3 regions of the Sporosarcina sp. NCCP-2331 genome follow, and region 3 is predicted to be linked to each of the others. Evidence: riboswitches for the same ligand, from Rfam matches in the RefSeq annotation. Region 3 holds a riboswitch; each other region holds the start of a gene.

Evidence for each region. Region 3 has a riboswitch for S-adenosylmethionine ahead of NCCP2331_RS13825 (methionine ABC transporter ATP-binding protein). Riboswitches for the same ligand answer to the same signal wherever they lie in the genome.
Region 1: it holds a riboswitch for S-adenosylmethionine, as region 3 does, so the genes downstream of both, metA (homoserine O-acetyltransferase MetA) here and NCCP2331_RS13825 (methionine ABC transporter ATP-binding protein) in region 3, are expected to answer to the same signal.
Region 2: it holds a riboswitch for S-adenosylmethionine, as region 3 does, so the genes downstream of both, NCCP2331_RS08500 (hypothetical protein) here and NCCP2331_RS13825 (methionine ABC transporter ATP-binding protein) in region 3, are expected to answer to the same signal.

Annotation. Positions count from the first base shown of each region.
Region 1 covers NZ_BRCD01000027.1:29,774-35,270, reverse strand. The annotation lists gene NCCP2331_RS14635 (glycoside hydrolase family 18 protein) at 1-481, opposite strand, end outside; gene NCCP2331_RS14630 (spore coat protein) at 608-1,243, shown strand; gene NCCP2331_RS14625 (HAD family hydrolase) at 1,350-2,009, shown strand; gene NCCP2331_RS14620 (YetF domain-containing protein) at 2,055-2,759, opposite strand; gene metA (homoserine O-acetyltransferase MetA) at 2,846-3,754, opposite strand; SAM riboswitch class I at 3,848-3,954, opposite strand; gene NCCP2331_RS14610 (AbrB/MazE/SpoVT family DNA-binding domain-containing protein) at 4,104-4,373, shown strand; gene NCCP2331_RS14605 (thioredoxin family protein) at 4,416-4,727, opposite strand; gene serA (phosphoglycerate dehydrogenase) at 5,346-5,497, shown strand, end outside.
Region 2 covers NZ_BRCD01000011.1:85,225-90,721, forward strand. The annotation lists gene NCCP2331_RS08490 ((deoxy)nucleoside triphosphate pyrophosphohydrolase) at 1-295, opposite strand, end outside; gene NCCP2331_RS08495 (GIY-YIG nuclease family protein) at 426-2,159, opposite strand; SAM riboswitch class I at 2,464-2,562, shown strand; gene NCCP2331_RS08500 (hypothetical protein) at 2,679-3,113, shown strand; gene NCCP2331_RS08505 (hypothetical protein) at 3,168-3,566, shown strand; gene NCCP2331_RS08510 (hypothetical protein) at 3,656-3,964, shown strand; gene NCCP2331_RS08515 (YHYH domain-containing protein) at 4,658-5,497, shown strand, end outside.
Region 3 covers NZ_BRCD01000024.1:51,523-57,019, reverse strand. The annotation lists gene NCCP2331_RS13845 (arsenate reductase family protein) at 1-154, shown strand, start outside; gene gcvH (glycine cleavage system protein GcvH) at 233-616, shown strand; gene NCCP2331_RS13835 (toprim domain-containing protein) at 676-1,029, shown strand; gene NCCP2331_RS13830 (thioredoxin family protein) at 1,022-1,321, shown strand; SAM riboswitch class I at 1,373-1,478, shown strand; gene NCCP2331_RS13825 (methionine ABC transporter ATP-binding protein) at 1,893-2,915, shown strand; gene NCCP2331_RS13820 (methionine ABC transporter permease) at 2,908-3,576, shown strand; gene NCCP2331_RS13815 (MetQ/NlpA family ABC transporter substrate-binding protein) at 3,642-4,502, shown strand; gene NCCP2331_RS13810 (dicarboxylate/amino acid:cation symporter) at 4,659-5,497, shown strand, end outside.

The DNA.
Region 1 (5,497 bases), on a different contig from region 3:
CGTCTTTTGCAATGGACAGAATATCTGCTGTTTCAGGTGCCTTCAAAGAACCGTCCCGCTGAACTTCATAGCTGAACATCGCTAAATATGTAAGCTGTTCAACTCGCTCCCTCACTTCCGCAAGCATATCCTGACTTACCGGGTTACGTGGCTCCACATACAGCAACGCATCAATCGGCGTCTTTTTCTCTTGAGGAATGTATAAACGCTGTCCTATTCTTAATATACCCGCAGGATTAATGGCATTAATCTTGGCAAGCTCTTCAAAAGAAATTCCATAAGTTTGTGCGATTTTGTAAAGACTGTCGCCCGGCTGCACCCAATAATAAGTGCCGATAATTGGTATCACTAATGCTTGTCCAATTGCCAGACGCGTCTCACTCACGAGTTCATTGACTTGAGCGATCAGTTGGTACGGTACACCATACATTTTGCCAATCATATATAAACTTTCTCCCGGCTGCACAACATGAATTTGCATATCCAAACACACCTTTCTTCTAGTCTCTACCAAAGATATTGTCGGGACAGTCAAAATATGCATGATGAATAATTTATCCTTTTCTTCTCATACTACCGTTGATGTGAATTATAATTGAAGGAGGAAATGTATTTGACAAATCAATTCGAGACATCCCAGCACATGCATGACGGTCCAGTAACACCCTCAATGAACCATGGCGGTCATGAACTTTTTGATGTGCACGAAGTATTAAATGCAGCAGTAGGTGCGCTGAATCAATCCATGTTGCTGCGTCCGCACGTAAAAGATCCGGAACTCTTGGATATTCTGGACCGCCAGTATCGTTTTATGCTGGACGAGTACAATATTACAGTCGAGTGTTTCAAAAGCGGAAAAGATCCTTCACATCCTACACAGCGATATCAAATGCAGGAAAACAGTGATTTTGTCTATGGGATGAAAGAAAAAGCGCCTTCCAAGCCGATCCAATCCACAGCGGAGATAACGGATGAAATCGTATCAGGTTTCTTGCTGGGTGCAGTTAAAGAAGGCGCCACAGGCAAGACTGCTGCTTCTCTTGAAGTTTGTAACCCTGTTGTACGCCGTGTATTAGCAGATTCGATTCCAAACTGCATTGAAATGGCATATGAGTTGTCGATTTACCAAAACAAACATCATTACTACCAAGTACCGCAACTGAACAGCCAGGATATGAATATGCTTCTCAACTCATATGCTCCTTCACAAGGACAGCCAAGTATGCCGAAAAACCTTCAGTAATTCACCTCATTGCAGACGGAGATTTTTTCTCTCCGCCTGCTTTTTTGCTTTTCCACTCATTATATTTGTATACTGTAAGGAGATGAATGAACTGAGGGGTGTCTGAATGAAAGTTGCAATTTTTGATTTTGACGGCACGTTATATACGAAAGAAACGTTTAAACTCCTGATGGAACATTTAAAAAAACATCCGGCCTATCAGCAATATTACGGCAAGTTTTACCGGTCCATCCTGCCATTGTATATTCGTTACAAATTAAAAATGCTTCCGGAACCGGTCATGAAAGAACGTTCCATGATGCTTTATTTGAAGGCATTGGAAACACTGACAATTCCCCAGCTTCGGGTTTACTTCGAAGAAATGCAGGACGAGATGTCAAGTGATTTTAATGAAGACGTCGTCAATAGACTCGCTAAACATCGGGAAGAAGGTTATCACGTACTGTTGGTTTCAGGTGCTTACACACCATTTTTGACTGCAGTTACGAGCCATTTAACCTTTGATGAAATCATCGGAACCGAAATCCCTGTCAATGGGGAGCATATAGCGATGGACCAGCCCTTCTTACATATTCAAGGACAGCGTAAAAATGAGATGATTTACTGCGCTTTGGAAGGGAAGACAGTGGAATGGGAAAAAAGCTTTGCCTATGGGGACAGCATTTCAGATCTGCCTGTATTGGAACAAGTGGGTCATCCCGTTGCCGTCAGACCTGATGCAAAACTTGCCGCGATTGCCAAGCAGCGTGCCTGGCAAATACTGTAAAAATGTCGCCGCACGCCAGTAACCTGACATGCGGCGACATTTAGTTCAAACACTTTTCAATGTATTAACATACAGACTGCCATCCGTCTGAATTTCTGCATACAGCACTTGCTCCGGCCTTGCGATTCCCTGCTGTTCCAGCTGCTTTGTCAACCATACATCTGTCAGCTTCAATTCTCGCATATTCTTTTCTTCCACTTTGCCGTTTGTGATTATTTCAGTAGGAATATATTTCGGCGGAGGTGATGAAGCCTGCACATCTTTCTTGGTGGCCGGTTCCTCCCCTGTTTTCAACATCACACTGAGATTTCCGTTTGTTTCGAATATCGCATAATTTACTTCTTTCATGGAAAATATGGACTTTTCACGAAGCAACATATTCAGATCATTAAAACTCAGTCTTAATTTGCGGAGTGAACCTTCAATGATTTCACCATTTTCAATCACAATCATCGGTTTATCGTCCAATAAAACACGCAGTTTGATTGATTTGAATGATAAGTAATTAGCGACAATTGTCAAAACTGCCCATAATATCATTCCATACAAACCATTCAAGAAAGGCGTTTCCGACTCTCCTGCCAGGTTAGCCGCAATCGAACCTATAGTAATCCCTGTTACATAATGAAAGAACGTTAACTGCGATACTTGCTTTTTCCCCATAAAACGCGCCAGGATCAAGAGTACCACAAAGGAGAGCACTGTCCGAAGTGTCATTTCCCAGAAAGCCAACTCCCAAAATTCATCTATATTCACAAACGTACACCTCCATTGTATGGAGTATGTGTGAAACGGATGGACTTATACGCTCATCATGTCAGAAGCAGCCGGCTCTTTCAATTCCATACGAATGGAGTTGCCTGATAGACGTAGTAATTCAGCCAGTTGGAAAACAGTAAATGCGTATGAGAACGCCATGTATTCATCGGCTCCTGATTTGGATCATCATTCGGATAATAATTTTCAGGAACATCAATTTCCATTCCCTTTTCAACATCCCTTTTATATTCACTGTCTAATGTATGCGCATCATACTCCAAGTGACCTGTCACCATAATATGTTTTTCATCGTTGGAGATGACGATAAACGCTCCCGCATCTTCTGAAACAGAAAGCAGGGTCAGATCTGGGTGTTTCTCTATTTCTTCAATGGATACACCTGTATGTCTTGAATGCGGCGCTACAAATACATCATTGAAACCGCGTGAAAGATTTACTGTCTGATCATAGACTTCGTGTGCAAATACACCAAAACACTTTTCCGGCAGTTCAAACTTATCAATTCCGTAATGATGATAAAGTGCAGCCTGTGCTCCCCAGCAAATATGAAGGACTGAGGTCACGTTCGTCTTGGTCCAATCCATAATATCTTCCAGCTCTTTCCAATAAACTACATCTTCAAACTGCATCAGTTCTATCGGTGCCCCTGTAATAATCATTCCATCAAAACGGCGGTCTTTAACGTGCTCAAAAGTTGTGTAAAATGTCTCTAAATGTGTCTGACTGACATTTTTCGATGTATAAGAGGCGGTATTCAAAAATGTCACATTTACCTGAAGCGGTGTATTACCCAGCAATCTCAGCAGCTGCAGTTCCGTCTTTTCCTTTTCAGGCATTAAATTTAGGATTAATATATTTAACGGGCGGATATCCTGTGCAACCGCTCGATTCTCATCCATCACAAATATCTTCTCTTCTTTCAGTAACTCTCCTGCTGGTAACTGCTGCGGTATATTAATCGGCATGTTTCTTCCTCCTTGGCCATTCACTCGGCCAGTTATTTTCAATAAAAAAACCTTCATTTTCCTATAGATAAGAAAATGAGGTTCGGGATATCATTCTTATCTCTCAAGAAAACAATCTTGTTGGAGTTAGCACCTTCCTGTTTGCACAGAGGTTGCTGAAGCGTCATCAGGCCAGTTCCCTCAGCTTCTCTTGATAAGTTTTATGTAATTACAGACTATTATAACATTAATATATAAATTGTATAGCGGAATTATCAAATAGTTCTGCTCATTCCAGCCAATCAAATTGTATAAAACAAAATTTTCCGTATAATAGACATACAGACTATTATTTCCGAAGGAGGCATCCATGAGATCTTTAGGTATTGTTCGCAAAGTCGATCATCTTGGCAGATTCGTCATTCCAAAAGAACTTCGTCAAACTCTGCAAATTGTCAAAGGGGATCCAATAGAAATCTTTTCGGAAGATGAACAGATCATCTTGAGGAAATACCAAGTTAACAAAGCTTGTTTCATAACCGGTGAAGTAAACGAAGATAACAAGGAATTATCTAACGGATTATTCATCAGTCCCGAAGGTGCAAAAATACTGCGGAAACAGATTGGTGATATGGAGTAACAGGAAAACCATCCCAACTCGCGGGATGGTTTCTGTTTGTGCTTATAAACTATTGATAAACTCTTCAATTTCCTCTTTTGTTTTGCGATTCTTGCTGACGAAACGTCCCAATTCCTTACCTTTGCTATAAGCGACAAAGCTGGGAATGCCAAAAATATCATGCTGACTGCAAAGGTCAATGAAATCGTCGCGGTCAACAGAAAAGAATTCATACTCCGAAAACTCGGTTTCCAACTCCGGCAGAAACGGTTCGATCACTCTGCAATCAGGACACCAGTCTGCAGTAAACAAGAAAATTACACGCTCTTCTTTCTTCAGCTCGTCAAATTGTTCCAAAGTCTCAAGTTTCCTCATAAATATAACCTCTTTTCTACTTATTCTGCCGTCATTATAGCATTGTTTACTATCCTTCTTCTCTCTTGACGACTTATCTAATTTACAGAACAAACTTGATATTAAGTGCATTTCTTTCGTTTTCATCATCCAAACACGAATGTTCACAATATATTCAATAAGATACGTTCGCATTTAATACTTTTTGATTTTTTGCTTAAAAGTAATTGACAATTGTTTTGGACGTGTTATGATTAGTTCTAAATTTAATACATGCAAAACAATTTTGACGAAGACATACCTTTCCGTAATAGAATTTCTTAGAGAGCTGATGATGTGGTGAGAGTCAGCAAATTCTTAGGATGGCGGCACTTCCGAATTGATTGGCTGAATATTCAGTAGGCCGATCCGTCACATGCACGTTACGCATGCTGAATGAAGGCTGCTCCGGCAGCAAAACAAGGGTGGTACCGCGTTAGTTAATCGAGCTTTTCGCCCCTTACGTATTGTAAGGGGTGGAAGGCTTTTTTATTTTTCCTAAAAGGAGGTTAGCGCAGCTTACATAGACGATTGATCAGATGAATGCTCATTACCCGAATGCAGGACCAAAACAAATTACTGAAGGAGAGAATGATAATCATGGCTTTTAAAGTACTTATTAGTGACCCACTCAGCGAGGATGGTATTTTTCCATTAAGGCAGGCAGAAGGTTTTGAAATTGTTATTGATACAGATTTGACTCCAGATCAGCTGAAAGACAGAATTAAAGGTTTCGACGCCCTTCTAGTGCG
Region 2 (5,497 bases), on a different contig from region 3:
TGACTGTTGGCGTTCCTTCGGCAATACGGCATTTGATGGAGATCAAATTAATCATGAATGTATCGTATTCATGTGTATTGTCGTTGAAGATACCCTCTGTGATTTCAATCGTACAATTCATTTCCTCGGTAATTTCTCTCTTCAAAGCAGTATAGAGATCTTCATCCTTTTCCACTTTACCACCCGGAAATTCCCAGCGATTCGGGATCGACATGGCGGGTGAACGCAGCGCACAGAGGATTTCCTTCTCGTCGTTTTCAATGATGGCAGCGACCACTTTAATTACTTTTTTCATACAGGCCTCCTGAAAATTACTTTTAAGATAATGATACCATACTGTAGAGTTCGTTTACGCGAGAAGAATATGTGGTGCAAAATATTTTTTCTGAAGTCCATCCTTCGTAACGAATACACATGTTTTTTGATTATCCGACATTCGACAACTTTTCTTCTTTCAATTCTTTACTTTTAAAATATTCTTGGGCAAGTAATGTCGTCTTGAATTCAACTGTTGGATCAATCTCTTCTACAATTTCTTGTAATTTTTCAATCGTAGTGTTGAAGAACTCTTTGCGCAAGTTTACTTTATTAACCCTCTGCTGATGAAGTGTTTGATGCAGCTGATTTTCCAGTCCTACTGCATCGTTACTGAACACCATAGCATGGACATCAAATTTGAATGGGACAGAAGCGCTTCCTAGTTCATCTACTCGTTCTTGAGGATTTAGTCGTCTTGTCATCCCAACTTTAAACATTTGATCACCGAAGGAGCCAAGATTGGAAATAACATAGACATAACCTGCTTTACCGTTCGCAAGTCGGGTGATTTCCTCTTTCTTCAATTCAAGCTCATTCTGCTGCTCTTCCAATTCACGAACTCGCGCTTCCAATACGGATATCTTGTCTGTATCTGTTTCGGATAAAAGAAGCTCCATGTTTCGTTGCATTTCTACCATGAATTTTTCTTCTTCTTGTTCAAGCTTCTTCTGCTGTTCTTTCAAAGCCTTCTTCTCTGCAGCATCTTGTCTCATCTGTTCTCGTATTGCTTGCTGCTCTTCTTTTTCAAGCTCACGTTTGGCATAGTAATGATGTTCGATTTCAATGGCCTCTAAGAATATAGGCTCGATTTCCGATAAGAAACGAGTAATTGTGGGGAGAATGGAATTATTTCCATCCGCACAAATTGCCAGATATCTCCTAACTAGATCACGCACATTTTCTTGAGCCTCTTCAAGTTTCGAATACGTAAGAGTATATAAGATGTTCTGTAGTTCTGCTTGCAAACCAATAACCATTAGTTGATATATAGTTTTATTCGCTTTCGTAGTGTAGCGATCCACATATGTATCTAAAACCTTTTTCAACTCACGCTTATTCCTATTCATTTCTTTACGTAACTCTTTAGAGTTTTTGTAATGACAATCGAGTTCAATAAGGTTTCGAAGCATGCTCTCCTCATCGAAAAATTGACTAACATTCCGTACTTCTTTTTCTAACTTAGAGTAATTTAAGGCATTAGGAAAATTTTCAGTAAGTGTTTTGATTCCTAATATTTCAGCTTTAGCTTTTAGAATTTTATTCGTATTAGTTTTTAACTGCTTTTCTGCTTTTTCATTGTCGATTAGCAGTTGATCTCGTTCTTCAATGTACTTTTGAACATCTATCAGGACATTCGCAGCATCGTTGGTAGCAGTTTCTCTTATTTTCGCTGCTTCGTTTGTTGCCTCGCTAATCTGTTCTTTCATTTCTTCTCGGACATCATTTTTGAATTCTGTCTTTAGTTTTCCGAATATCTCTTTGTTATTAATAATATCTTCCTGAATAGCAGCTAATTCTTCTTTATGACTTGTAATTTTTTGTTCGGTAATCTCTATGTCAGCATCTAAGGCGTCAAGCTTGAGAATTCTATCGTCAACTATTTTGGCGATTTCCTCATACTTGATAAAGAGCTTGTTATTCTGCTTAATGGCCTTTCGCAATTTCCAGCCGATTATTGGACCTGTTAAAAGGATTGCATGAGGAATGAAAAAGGCTAGAAGCGAGAATAAAATCAAGAGCCAACTCCAAGTTTTCATGAACCAAGATAACTGATTATATTCTTCCTTGTTCTTTTTTGCAGTTAGTTCTAGAGGCGGTTGTTTCATTTTATTTTTGGACAATATTAAAACTCCTTTCATTAATGTGAGTATATGTAACCAATTTAACTAATTCTATTATAGTATTTTTTGCCCCTTAATTGTTACTAAAACTAATTCCTGATAATAAAATGACAAATCATGTCGATTATTTTGTATTTTTGTTATTATTAGCTGAATAATTGATAGATTCATTTAGTAGTGATCACTTTTTAAAGGACATTTGCATTACTTTGGGTTAGATCAGTAAGGCTAAAACAGATAATCCCGTTGGTTGACATGAAAACTATCTTGCCTTATATTTATTCGCAATTGAGCAGACGTTCTTTTCTTATTGAGAGAGACAGAGGGGGTGGCCCGATGAAGTCTCAGCACCTGCCGGATAGATAAGGTACCACATTCAACAGGTGTACCTGAACGATGAGAAGAAATTATGCATGCAGAACCAGATGATGGAGAGGGCAGTAACTCACATAACATCGCGGACATGTTTACGTGATATATTGAGATGCTGACAGCGACGAAATGACCGGGAGGGATGTTATGAAACAGGGCGATTACATGAAACGATTGGAATTCGGTGCTTGGACTATAGAAACGGATAGAGAACGAACTAGGGAATTCTATGCAGGCCACCCTCTTCTTACACAGGACTGCAGCTGTGAAGATTGTCTGCATTATGTTCAGGCATGTGAGCAATTCCCTGCAGAAATCCGCGATTTCTTTCGTTTTCTCGGAATTGATCCGCACAAAGAAGGGGAAGTTTCAGCGTTTGGCAGGAGCGGAGACGGTACGCATCATTATATAGTCTTTTATCATTTTGCGGGCAGGATCATTGATGGGCCGGAGCAGATTGAAACAATGCCGTCCTACAAGCTTGCGGGTGTTGACATCAGTTTTACGGAAGAGGCAGACTTAGTGCCGGAAGGGTTTACTTCGCCTGTAGTACAAGTTGAATTGGAAATGTATTTGGACTGAAAATTAAGATACTGCCTGAATGAGTGCTTATTCTATAATAAAGGAGAGTGCAGTATGGATTACTGGGAAATTGACGGGAATCCGACCGGCGTGGTATATGAAAATTTGATGAAGGTACTTTGCGTGCATTCAGATGAATTTTATTTCATTACCCGAAATGAGCTGACATACGACTGGTCGCTTCTCGATTATTTTGCACCATACATAAAGAGCAGTTATAAAACAAAGACGTTTGCACAGACCATCACGAAAGGTCCGGCAGCCACGGTATATGTAATCGAGTCAACTCCGGATACATTGAAACTTCTGATCAAGTCGGCGAATTCACTCTATGACTGGGTAGCTCCGCAACTGCCTGAGGACCTGATTTTCTTCAAAAACAATGTTGAATGGTTTTCCTGCACGATACACGAGGAGCAGGCAACCTTTTGGCTGCGATCTGAATACTATTAGCAGCTCGTCAGAAATACTGATGGACAAAAGTGTATGAAGAATGATTAGATCCGTTAAATCATGGTTTTAATAAAGAGGGAGGAAAATAGATGAGTGAAGTGCAGCCGCAAAATTGCAATTTAAATATTTGGTACTCATTGCCTGAGGAATTGTGGGGTAATGTGACTGGTGTATACAAAAGCATGCCCGGCTGGCTAGGTTTTAAAGATGGAATTCCCTATTGGTTCGGGCGAGAAGAGGACAATATATTTATATGGGCTTCTGTGGAACCGAGCGGATTATCATTTTATGCGCGGATGGGCGATGACGAGTGGAGTGATTGGATGGAGAAATTCAAATTGGAAGCTACAAAAGCAGTAGGGTTTGAAGTGGGCGAACCTGAAGATGGTTTTTTGTAAGGATTGAGTGCCGGCTTTTATATTATCTGTATTGCAGGTGTTTTCATGTTAAAGAGCGCAATAATGATTAAATTATTCTTTTAGTGTAATCAATTCTTAAGTAGTCGTTAAAATGTCGGTACGTACGCGTTAACAATTTATGGTAGGCGACTTTAAATCTACGGACAATTACTGTTCTCTTACTATTTATAATGACATGACTCTCCAAAGGTTGGGGAGTTTTTTTATTGGGTAAAATTTTGGCTAAATAGCAGCTCTCTGTTGGATGTAGTATTGCAAATCAATTATCGGTATCTGATAGCATTATTTACTTTGCGTCCAATGTTGATCTAATTATTAAGTCCTTTACTAATCTCTTCCTAGGCCAAGTGAGAAATATTTGACTTTTACAATAAGAATTTTAAATATAAAAGGTTTATTTGTGTATTTAGGTATATAAAAATAGAATATATTGGTATAATGACGGTACTATGATTATATTTTGAAATGGAGTTGAAAATTTGATTATTTAGTAAATATAGAGTGATTATTTTTCGTAATCTTGCTGAGTTTTAGTTGTTAGTTAAATAGTATGCGAATTGAATAACATGACTATTAAACAGAAAAATAATTTATTTATAGATATTTTTACTGTTGGTGTTAAAAGTATTCGAAGTATTTCATTATTAATATATTTTATTAAGGAGTAAAGTTATGAAAAAATTAGTAATTACATTAAGTATTATTTTGATTTCCTCGCTTATTTTCACTGAGAAAACTTCAGCTCATCCAGGTAGAACGGACAGCAACGGGGGGCATACGTGCAGAACAAACTGTGCAAAGTGGGGATTGAAGACAGGTGAATATCATTACCATAATGGTGGAGGATCCAGTACCAATTCAGCAAATAAAACCACAAGAAATGTAAACACCTCTCAACCTCAACCTAAACCTAAACCAACCTATACACAAGCGGATGTCGATGAAGGGAAATCAAAAGGTAAGGCACGGGGTTATGATGACGGTTATAGTAGGAATACTAAAAATTCCGCAACAGATACAGGGAATGAAGGATATAAAAAGGGATATGCAGCAGGCTATGAAGCGAGCTATAAAGAAGGGATAGAAAAAATTAAACAAGAGGATTCTGAAGCTGGAACAAGCAGCGGTCTAATCGACGGAAAAAACGCGTTTCTCAAAGGAGAGAATCAAGAAGTTTCCAATAATACAGCCAAGTCTGCCGACTGGAATTCTGCCTATAAGATAGCTTTTGATAAATCATATAAACAGGAAAAAATTCTACTTCACTCTGAGCAAGCCGGCTTTAAATTAGGATATTCTCTTGCGGATTTAGACATTCCGTCTGAATTTACAAAAGAAGAAGCAGTCAGAAAGAATTTCGAGAAACATTATAAGACAGCTTATGACAAGCGGATAGCAGAAGAAAACCTAAAACATGGGAAATTAGGTATCAAGGACGGCTATGCCCTAAATTCACTGTCTATTAATTCTATCGATAGTAGATTTACTGACTCGTATAAAAAAGGGTACGAA
Region 3 (5,497 bases):
GTTAAAGGACAGACTGCCTTCGATGTCAGACGATGAAAAGATTGCTTTGCTTGCTTCAGACGGCATGCTCATCAAGCGACCGCTCGTTACAGACGGAGATCATGTCACAGTCGGCTTTAATGAAAATACTTTTACAGAAACATGGTCAAAGTAAAACGGGAATCTTGTCTTTCATTCGGAACTATGGCAAACTAACTATAGATAAACTATTATAATCGTTGGAGGTTAAGACATGAGCACACCAAAAGAATTACGTTATTCAGAAGAGCACGAGTGGGTAAAAGAAGAAGACGGTAAATACCGTATCGGGATCACACATTTCGCACAGTCTGAGCTGGGAGATATCGTTTTCGTTGAACTGCCTTCAGTCGGCGATGAAGTGAAGTCAGACGAGCCTTTCGGAAGCGTTGAATCAGTAAAAACTGTTTCTGAATTGTACGCTCCTTTAACAGGTAAAGTTGTAGAAGTGAACGAAGATCTTGAAGACAGCCCTGAACTTGTAAACGAATCTCCATATGAAGGTGCTTGGATGATCGTTGTTGAGATTGCAGATAAAGCTGAACTTGATGAGTTAATGACAGCTGAGCAGTACGATGAAATGACAGCTGGCGAATAAGAAAACGAAAAGCGCCGGGAAGTTCCGGTGCTTTTTTTACACTATGAGGAGGAAACTGGATGCATCCGAAAGTACTCATTGTGGAAGGCAGTTCCGATCGCAGAAGGCTTATGCCGATGCTGGCGGAACCGGTAGAAATCATTTGTACGAACGGCACGATCAGTTCCTATCATATAGAAGAACTTCTGGAGCCATATGAAGAGCAGGATCTTTTCATTTTTGTGGATGCGGACGCCTCGGGTGATTCCATCCGCAAATTGTTCGTGCAACTTTATCCGGAAGCAAGGCACTTATTTACAGACCGGCTGTATCGGGAAGTAGCGACAACACCGCTCAAAGTCTTGGCGGGCATTTTAGTTGCAGCGAATTTCAAGGTACATCCCGTCTACTTGGCAGGAGGAGCAAATGGATAAATGGACAATTGACGATTGGGAACGCGAACGGGCGGCAGAGCAATTGGCCGCTTTTTATCTGTTCACTCCGATGTGCGGAACGTGTGCAGTGGCCTCAAAAATGCTGACAGTAATCGAAGCGATGCGTCCTGAGTTAACGATAGGTAAAGCGGATTTGAATTTTACGGAGCAACTGGCTTATGATTACGAGATTGAAAGCGTACCATGCCTGCTCATCCACCGGCAGGGGAAACCTATTGAAAAGATCTATGCATTCCAATCCGTACCTAACTTATTGGAAAAGTTGACTTGACATTCATCTCGAATATATGGTATAAGTAATACAATCAATTGAATAACGATACTCTTATAAAGAGCGGTGGAGGGAAGTGCCCTATGAAGCCCGGCAACCGTCACAATTGTGAAATGGTGCCAATTCACTCAAAGCGGAATGCTTTGACAGATGAGAGAACGGTAACGTACATAATTTTTCATACGTTCAGCCTTTCTGCTCGTCTGCAGAAGGGTTTTTTATATTCAAAAGCGGAATGCGCCGTTTAGCCTCGACAGGCACTGGAGGGCTTGCCGACAAAGGTGCGGTTTTTGCACCTTTTCGGAAAGACCGAAGTGACCCGAGAGGCTGGCGCATGCAGCTGGATGTTAATCTAAAGCGGAAGATGCCGTTTAGCTCCGACAGGCGTTGAAGGGCTTTCCATAAAGGCGCTCTTTGCCTTTCTGGAAAGATCGAAACGACCCGAGGAGCTGGCATCTGCAGCTGGATGTAATTAAAAGCGGAATGCGCCGTTTAGCTCCGAAAGGCACACATGTATAAAGCACACAAAAGAAAAAACATAATCACGGATTTACTAAAGGCGGTGCAGAAAATGATTCAACTGACAAACGTACATAAGAGATTCCAATTGAACCAAGCGGAAATTGTAGCGGTAGATGACGTGACGCTGGCTATCAAAGAAGGAGAAATTTTTGGCGTCATCGGTTACAGTGGGGCGGGGAAAAGTACATTGATCCGGCTGTTGAACGGTTTGGAACAGCCGACTTCAGGGAGTATTGTAATCAATGATCTGGAAATGACTACACTTAAAGGTGCAGGTCTTCGGAACGCGCGGCAGAAGATCAGTATGATTTTCCAGCATTTCAATTTGCTTTGGTCGCGTACAGTCGAAGACAATATTTCATTTCCGTTGGAGATTGCAGGTGTGAAGAAAGCTGAACGCGACGCGAAAGTGAAAGAACTGATTGATCTGGTTGGATTATCAGGACGGGAGAAAGCTTATCCTTCCCAGTTATCAGGCGGGCAGAAACAGCGTGTCGGCATTGCCAGAGCGCTTGCTAATGACCCTGAAGTTCTGCTGTGTGATGAAGCGACTTCAGCATTGGATCCCGAAACAACAAATGCCATCTTAGATTTGCTGACAGAAATTAATGAACGTCTCGGTTTGACGATTGTGCTCATTACCCATGAAATGCACGTCATCCGGAAGATTTGTCATCGCGTGGCGGTCATGGAAGCGGGAAAAGTGGTGGAAGTCGGCAATGTGCTCGACGTCTTCCAATCACCACAGGCCGAGATTACGAAACGTTTCATTTCTCAAGTTTCAGATAATGCAGATGCAGACGAAGCAATTAAGCATCTGCAGGAAGATACGAACGGCAAGCTCGTAAAGCTGACGTTCATAGGAGAACGGACTGAACAGCCGGTTTTGGCAGAATTAATCCGCAAGTTTGAGATCGACGTAAATATCGTGCAGGGGAACATCTCCGCTTTGCGTGACGGTGCGTACGGAACATTGATGTTACAGCTGATCGGCAATCCGGCAATCATTGATGAAGCAATTTCTTACCTGCACGCCAATGAAGTAAAGACGGAGGTGCTGACAAATGATTGAACAGTGGTTTCCTAACGTGAATTGGGACAAAATGTGGGAGGCAACAGGCGAAACACTGTACATGACAGCATTCTCGACTGTTCTGACATTTATTTTCGGCATCGCTTTGGGTCTTTTGTTATTCCTGACCAGCCGCGGACAATTATGGTCCAACAGATTTACAAATGTGATTACCGCAGCATTCGTCAATATTTTCCGTTCAATCCCATTCATCATTTTGATCATCTTGCTATTCCCGGTGACAAAGCTGTTAATTGGGACACTTCGCGGTCCGAATGCCGCATTGCCTGCATTGATCATCGGTGCCGCACCGTTTTATGCACGTATGGTATTGATCGCTTTGCAAGAAATTGACAGAGGCGTCATAGAGGCAGCCCGTTCAATGGGTGCAAAAACTTCGACAATCATTTTCAAAGTACTGCTGCCTGAATCAATGCCTGCATTGGTGTCGGGTATTACGGTAACATCCATTGCGCTCGTCGGCTATACGGCGATGGCAGGGGCAATTGGAGCGGGAGGTCTTGGTACCCTCGCCTATCTGGAAGGGTTTCAGCGTTCGCGCGGAGATGTCACAATGATGGCTACCATTCTGGTTCTTGTGATCGTATTTATTATTCAGTTCATTGGAGATTTAATCGTTAAACGTTTGGATAAGCGATAAAGGGATTTTCAGGGAGACCTGTTAACCATATAAAAAAAACATTTTGGTAAAGGGGAAATGTGAAAATGAAGAAGTTTTTATTCGGTCTATTCGCAGCTGTGCTTGTATTGGCTTTAGCAGCTTGTGGAACAAAAGACGATGGCAAGAATAGCGGGGATGCAGTAGATGTTGATGCAGATAAGCCGGCAGAGGAAAAAACGACGTTAACGGTAGGTGCATCTAATACACCTCACGCGGAGATTTTGGAAGAAGCAAAACCATTATTAGCTGAAAAAGGATACGATCTAGTAATCGAAAGCTATACAGATTATGTACTTCCTAATAAAGATTTGGATGAAGGTGAGTTGGATGCAAACTACTTCCAACACATTCCGTACCTAGAAAGTCAGATTGCGGATTTTGGCTATGACTTTGTAAATGCAGGATCTATTCACATTGAACCAATCGGTGTGTATTCGAAAAAATATAAGACGCTTGAAGAACTTCCTGAAGGTGCAACAATCCTGATCAGTAACTCGGTAGCGGATCACGGACGCGTGCTTGCGATGTTAGAAGAAAAAGGATTAATCAAGTTGAAAGACGGCGTGGAGAAAGTAAAAGCAGAGCTGGATGATATCGTAGAAAATCCGAAAAACTTGGAATTCGATCCGAATTATGAGCCGGCTCTTATGCCTCAGCTTTATAACAACGACGAAGGTGATGCATTGTTGATCAACTCGAACTTTGCAATCGATGCAGGATTGAATCCGATGGAAGATTCAATCGCATTGGAAGATAAAGAATCACCATACGTAAATATCGTCGCTACGAAAAAAGGCGATGAAGACAGCGATGCAATCAAAGCATTGGTAGAAGTTCTGACATCCCAAGAAATTCAAGATTTCATTGTAGAACAATGGGGCGGCGCGGTCGTTCCTGTAAAATAATGTAGAGTAGGCCGGCAGTGCATTTAGCTGCCGGCTTTTTTACGTCTATAACATTTTGACAATTACAAATTTAGTTCAAATCTATATTCTTACGGTGGTTTGTGGTAAAGTTATTTTGTTTCAGTCATACAGATGTCTATTTGAGGAGGACGTATTGTGAAGTTTAAATTAGGGCTCATTTGGCGAATTTTAATTGCCATTGTGCTGGCGATCGGGCTGGGTATGCTGCTGCCTGCTGTACATGAGGGGTTTGCGCATTGGTTCGTTCGGCTGGCGGCCACATTTAATATGCTGTTTGGAGGGTTTTTAAACTTTATTGTTCCGCTGATCATTATCGCGTTCATTGCGCCAAGTATTGCAAAGCTTGGAAAAGGGTCAGGCAAACTTCTTGGTCTGTCTGCTGCATTTGCATATGGATCTACTATTATTGCGGGACTGCTCGCATATTTTGCGGCGACGACGATTTTACCGAGCTTCATCCACCAATCAACGGATACTTCTATTGCAGAAGGTGCGCGTAAAGCGGGTACAGCGTTCTTTAAGATGGAAATGGATCCGGTCATGGGCATCATGACAGCGCTACTGCTGGCATTCGTTCTGGGAATCGGCATGGCTTCCATTAAAGGCAGAACAATGATGAGCTTCTTTGATGAGTTTAATTTAATTATCGAGAAAGTTATTTCTGTTGTCATTATCCCTTTGCTGCCGTTTCATATTTTTGGTATCTTCCTGAACATGACGTACACAGGTGAAGTGGCCAATGTGCTCTCCGTGTTCGTAGTCGTATTTATTATGATTATCGCATTGCATCTGATTATGCTGACAATCCAGTATACGACAGCAGGTGCACTGAATGGACGTAATCCTTTCAGTCTAATGAAAACTATGCTGCCTGCTTATTTAACGGCAATAGGCACACAGTCTTCCGCTGCTTCGATACCTGTTACGCTGCGGCAGGCCAAGAAAACCGGTGCTTCCGAACGAGTTACGAATTT